DNA from 2 places in the Isachenkonia alkalipeptolytica genome. Region 1 is predicted to be linked to the other one. Evidence: riboswitches for the same ligand, from Rfam matches in the RefSeq annotation. Region 1 holds a riboswitch; the other holds the start of a gene.
What was found. Region 1 has a riboswitch for S-adenosylmethionine ahead of ISALK_RS13165 (methionine ABC transporter ATP-binding protein). Riboswitches for the same ligand answer to the same signal wherever they lie in the genome.
Positions count from the first base shown of each region.

Region 1 (3,140 bases):
TAGCGAATGGCCAGATCACCCAAACCACCTCCTCCCACAACCCCGGCCATGGCCGAGTAACCCACCACATTCACAAAGGTAATGGTAATCCCCAGTACCAACGGGGAGATGCTTTCAGGTAGCAGGACTTTTCGAATGATTTCACCATTGGTGGCCCCCATGGACTGGGCGGCTTCTATCAGCCCGAAGTCGATTTCTCCCAGGGCGCTTTCCACCACCCTGGCAAAAAAGGGAATCGTGGCCAAGCTCAAGGGCACTACAGCGGCACCGGTTCCGATGGAACTGCCCACCATAGCCCGGGTCAAGGGCATAATGGCAATCATTAATATCACAAAGGGAAAGGATCTCCCGATGTTAACTACATAGGACAGCACCCGATGAACAGCCGGATTCGATGCGATAAAGCCTTTTTCCGTGATCTTCAGCATCACCCCCAGCACGGTACCGAATATCACTCCGAAAAACGTGGCCGAGGTACTCATATACAAAGTCTCCAGCAATGCCGGGATCAACAACTGAATCATTCTTTCCATTTACACCACCTCCCTTTTCAAATGCGCTTTTCCATGAATCTCCGAGGACTCGATCAACGCCCTGGTATAAGTCTTTTTCGGATAACCCAGGACCTGCTCCTTTGATCCTTGTTCAATCATTTCCCCATTTTGCAAGACCCCCACCCGGTGACATATTCTGGACACCGCGGATAACTGATGGCTGATCATTAGAATCGTAATGCCCAACTCCCGATTGATTTTTTCCAGTAAGCTTAGAATCGCCTTCCCGGTAATGGGATCCAAACTGGAGGTGGCCTCATCGCATAATAAAATTTTCGGATTGGTGGCCAGGGCCCGGGCGATGGCCACCCGCTGCCGTTGACCGCCGCTTAGTACTGCGGGGTAGTGGTGCTTTTTCTCCTTTAAGTCTACAATTTCCAGTAGTTCATCGACTTTTTTCTCAATTTTCGATCGGGACTCCCCGGACAGTTCCAGGGGAAAAGCAATATTCCCCCCAACTTTTCGGTGTTGCAGAAGATGGTAATGTTGAAAAATCATTCCCGTATTTTGTCGTAAGGCTCGAAGATCCTTTTTGTCACAGGTCTGTAAATTCACGCCGTCCACCGTTAAGTTTCCTTCATCAAAGGTTTCCAGTCCGTTGACCAAGCGCAGCAAGGTGGATTTTCCCGCACCGCTCAGTCCGATCACCCCGAAAATCTCCCGGGCATTTACAATTAAATCAACGTTCTTCAGTGCTTTTACCCCGCCGTTCTTTGAGGGATAGGTTTTCGAAATTTTTTGGAAATGTATCATTTTGTCTCCTCCTTCAGTTTGTTTTTTCTATTTTTTAACTCTTTTTGAAAAAGAAAACCCCTTATTCACAAAAAGAATAAGGGGTGAAAAACATACCGGTCTCATCTTTCAGTGACGATGCACTGCTGGAATTAGCACCTTAGAATTTCTTCTTGGTTGCCGGGCTTCATCGGGCCAGTCCCTCCGCCGCTCTGGATAAGTGTGGATTATTAAGTTTTAGGCCGTCCATTTGGCATAAAAAAATACCCATTCAAAGATGGGTAGAAATCGCCTTCATTTCTCCTCATCTTCCAGTGACCATGCACTGCTGGATTTAGCACCTCGGAATTTCTTCCTGGTTGCCGGGTTTCATAGGGCCAGTCCCTCCACCACTCTGGATAAGGTCTTCTATTAAAATCTTATATACGAGTATAACCACTATTCAGTGCTTTGTCAACCATAATCTTAACATGCTCTTTTTCTACCGTGCATCCGGTCCACCCCCTCCTAAAGAACCCTTTACTATACCCATCGAACAACATACTCTTGAAAAACGCCGTAATCAATGTTAAAACTTAAATAATCAGAATATTTTATATAAAGGGGGGCTTTCCATTCATCTTTCTCTTAGTTTAATGTCCGTAAGTCTTCAATCTTGTTCATCAATCAAAGGAGGAAAGGACCTTGGTAAAAACAAACAGAATGTTGATCTTTATTTCAATTTTATTAACCCTTAGTATACTTGTCGCCTGTGAGGCGCCCGAGGATAATGGGGTTGATGAAAACGGGGAAGCAGAAGCTCCCCAGGAAGAAGAAAACGTCATGGATACGGATGTACTGGTAGTAGGGGGTGGCGGTGCCGGTTTGGCCGCAGCTATAGAAGCCTCTGAAGAGGGAGCCTCTGTTGTTTTAGTAGAGAAATTAGGAATGCTAGGCGGTAGCACAAGTTTATCCGGAGGTATTTTGCATGCTTCAGAAAGTCCGGTACAGGAACGGGCCGGAATTGAAGAACCATGGGAGGATTTTGCGGATTACTGGATGGAGATGTCAGAAGGCAATGCGGATGAAGAAATGATTAACTACATTGCCCGAAATTCCGGTGAAACGATTGCATGGTTAGAAGAACGAGGTGTGGTCTTTCAAGAAGATCTAACTGCCGAAGGAATCAGTCCTGCACAACGAGGCCACCATGCGGAAGATGGGGGATTTGGTATAACACGACCCTTAGAGGAAGTTGCGGAAGATTTAGGTGTGGAGATTATTCTTAATACCACCGTAACGGAGCTTATTTTAGAAGATGATGGCACCGTAATCGGTGCGGTAGGTGAAAACGGTAATGGACAAACTTTCACATTTAATGCTGAAGCCGTAATTTTAGCCACCGGTGGATTTGATCAAAATGAAGAAATGATAGAAGAGTATGCTCCGGTAGCCAGTGGTCAATTTTCTTATGCTGCCTCCGGTAATGTCGGCGACGGACTACGAATGGCAGAAGAAGCAGGAGCTGATATCGTAGCACCAAATGGCGTTATTGGATTCCGAGGAGTTGACCCGAGTGTTTCCTACAGAGGGGAACTCGGCGGATTGGTGTTTGCTCCGAATCTATATGTTGATGAGAGTGGACAACGATTTATGAACGAAGCTGATTACTACGCTTTGATGTATGAAGCCATGGTAGAAAACGAAAGTGAAGAATTCTACTCAATTTTCAGCGGCGAAGTACCGGAAGAGATCCTAGATGAAGGCGTTGAAGAAGGATACGCGGTAAGCGCCGAGAGTTTTGAAGAATTAGCAGAAGCTATTGGTGTACCAGAGGAGAATTTCTTAAATACCATAGAACGATTTAATGAATTA
Region 1 is NZ_SUMG01000024.1:20,596-23,735, forward strand. Features, by position in the region: gene ISALK_RS13160 (methionine ABC transporter permease) at 1-533, opposite strand, end outside; gene ISALK_RS13165 (methionine ABC transporter ATP-binding protein) at 534-1,307, opposite strand; SAM riboswitch class I at 1,406-1,509, opposite strand; SAM riboswitch class I at 1,588-1,691, opposite strand; gene ISALK_RS13170 (FAD-dependent oxidoreductase) at 1,971-3,140, shown strand, end outside.

Region 2 (3,140 bases), on a different contig from region 1:
CGCTTTGTCCGTACGTTCCCAGGGAAGGTCCAAATCGTCCCTTCCGAAGTGCCCGTAGGCTGCGGTTTGCTCATAGATTGGTTTTTTCAGGTCCAGGTTTTCGATGATGGCCCGGGGACGAAGATCAAAGTGCTCGGCGATCAGTTCTTCGATTCGGGATTCCGCAATCTTGCCGGTGCCGAAGGTCTCTACCATAATGGATACCGGGTTGGCTACACCAATGGCGTAGGCAATTTCGATTTCGCATTTATCCGCAAGGCCGGCGGCGACGATGTTTTTCGCCACGTAGCGGGCGGCGTAGCTTCCGGAACGGTCCACTTTGGTGGCGTCCTTCCCGGAGAAGGCACCGCCGCCGTGGCGGGAAAAGCCGCCGTAGGTGTCTACGATGATCTTCCGTCCTGTAAGGCCGGCATCTCCTAGAGGTCCGCCGATAACAAATCGCCCCGTGGGATTGATTAAAAACTTGGTGTTGTCATCTAAGAGTTCCACCGGCACCACTTTTCGTACAACATCCCGAATCAGGTCCTCGCGAATCTGCTTTAGGGGCACGTCTTCGTGATGCTGGGTGGAAACCACCACGGTATGAATTCTTTTGGGCTGATCGTCTTCATATTCCACCGTCACCTGGGTCTTTCCGTCGGGACGGAGGTAATTTAGCTTTCCGGTTTTACGAACCTCGGCTAAGCGTTTGGCCAGCTTATGGGATAGGGAAATCGGCAGGGGCATCAACTCTTCCGTTTCATTGGATGCGTATCCGAACATGATTCCCTGGTCTCCCGCCCCCATGGATTCATATAAATCTTCCTTGGTCAGGTTTTCCCGGTGCTCAAAAGCCTCGTTAACCCCCATGGCAATATCCGGGGATTGTTCGTCAATGGAGGTCAATACGGCGCAGGTTTCCGCATCAAATCCGTACTTCGCCCGGGTGTAGCCGATCCGTTCGATGGTTTTTCGAGCGATTTTCGGGATATCCACATAGCAGGTGGTGGTGATCTCCCCCATTAAAAGCACCAATCCCGTAGTCACCGCAACCTCGCAGGCCACCCGGGCCTCGGGGTCTTGCTTTAATATGGCGTCCAGTACCGCATCGGAAATTTGGTCACAAATTTTATCGGGATGCCCCTCCGTAACAGACTCCGATGTAAATAATCGTTTATACATAGTCTTCCTCCTCCTATGCCGTGCTTCTTAAGCGCAATCATTACTACCCTTTATACCGAAACACAGCCTTTTGAATTTTTATATGGATGCTTCAGATACCTTCCAGGGGATTATAGTTCTTTTCTCATATTTTTTTAACTTTTTTTCGACAATTTATACTACTTTTGTCTTATTCCCCAAGGAAATATTACCAAAATTCCCTGAGAAAAGTTTCCAAACATGAAAAAAGCCTCTTCTAAGAAGAGGGTCCACTCTCCTTATCTCCCAGAAATCATTCTGCAGGAATTAGCACCATACTTCTATGGTTGCCGGGTTTCAAAGGGCCTGTCCCTCCACCGCTCTGGATAAGGTAATCTTTTATGAAACTGTTTTACTATTATACCATAAACATTCCGTGGTTTCCAACTGATTTTGCATTTTTTCTAAGAATTGTTCTCATCCCGCCCCTGAAGTTTTGTCGAAAATTGTCAAATATTGAATGAACAGGAACCTTGACCGGAAAGTCTCCCTTGTGTATACTTAATACAAGAAATATTGTTATTAAATGGATAGGTATATTTATCAGGATGATTTCTATCCTTACAAGACGCAGCACCAAAAGGAGGCGCTTCCTTTGTTAAAGCATTTAGCAATTCCAACGAAAACCGGCATCGCAGAATTATCCACCAAGGATTTGAAGCTGGAAATCCGACGATTAAAAGTTGCCCTGCATCAATACTTAACCGAAAACGGAACAAAGGAAGAGGTTTATTTCCTTAGCTGCAGAATCGATGAATTGATTGTAGAGTATCAAAAAAGAACCCAACACTTAAATTAGTGCTTTTATTTGTCAACCTAACGCTCGGCGGTCCCGGGCGTTTTTTTATGCCCTTCTTTTCATCCTGCACCCAGCAACATACACGCCCTCAACCTAGCAGGATACAGGACCTCAGCCCAGTAGGATATAGACTCTCAGCCTAGCAGCATACAGGCCTTCAACCCAGTAGCATATAGACTCTCCATCCCGCAGGATACAGGACCTCAACCCAGTAACATATAGGCGATGATCGGAAGGGTCACCCCGGAACATAGAGTGGTAAAGAAAACCCCCTTTGCCGCAAAGTCCGCATCCCCTTCATACATTACCGCAAAAACCACGGCATTGGCCGCTGCGGGCATGGAGAATATCAGCACCGGCACCTTTAATAAAAAACCTTCCACCCCCAGCAGGGTTAAGAGACCGAATAAAAATGCAGGGATCAAAATCAGCCGCAGAAAGACCAATCCGTACAGGGCTTTTTCCCGGAATACACTGCCCAGGGCCACCCGGGAAAGATTGGCTCCGATGATTATCATGGCCAGGGGCGTGGTTGCCTCTCCCAGGATGTCCATGGATCGAAATAGGGGTCCGGGAATTTCTATGGACAGGAGGAACAGGGTAAAACCGGTGAAGGTCGCCACAATACCGGGGTTGATCAGGACTTTCAGCCGCCGGAGTTTTCCTTTAAAAGATTTCTCTTCCCCAGGGGAGGCGTCAAGGGGTCCCTTTCCGTCCTCGGAATCCCCGGAATTCTTTCGCGTCATCAGATAAACCCCCAGGCTCATCATTAAAAAGTTAAAGGGAATATTGAAAAGGGCGGTATAAAACACCCCTTCGTCTCCGAATATGGAGGCCATCACCGGATAGCCCATATAACCCACATTCCCAAAAATGATCAAAAATTGCAGGGCATTGGCCCTCGCCCCGGTAAAGCCACTGAATTTCACAATCCCATAGGAAAGGGCTATCATCAGGGCATACATACCGATGCCCACCAGAAACATGTAGGCGCTGTCCCACAAAACTTCCACGGAAAAGTCAAATTGCATGGATTTAATGATCATGGCGGGCAAGGTCACTTTAATCACAAAAACGCTTAAGGTTTTTACAAAGTGTTGATCCAAAAGCTTTAGACGGGATGCTCCCCAGCCCACGGCAATCAGAATAAAAAGCGATAGAA
Region 2 is NZ_SUMG01000007.1:68,302-71,441, forward strand. Features, by position in the region: gene metK (methionine adenosyltransferase) at 1-1,161, opposite strand, end outside; SAM riboswitch class I at 1,416-1,512, opposite strand; gene ISALK_RS07385 (aspartyl-phosphate phosphatase Spo0E family protein) at 1,775-1,978, shown strand; gene ISALK_RS07390 (AEC family transporter) at 2,182-3,140, opposite strand, start outside.
Region 2: it holds a riboswitch for S-adenosylmethionine, as region 1 does, so the genes downstream of both, metK (methionine adenosyltransferase) here and ISALK_RS13165 (methionine ABC transporter ATP-binding protein) in region 1, are expected to answer to the same signal.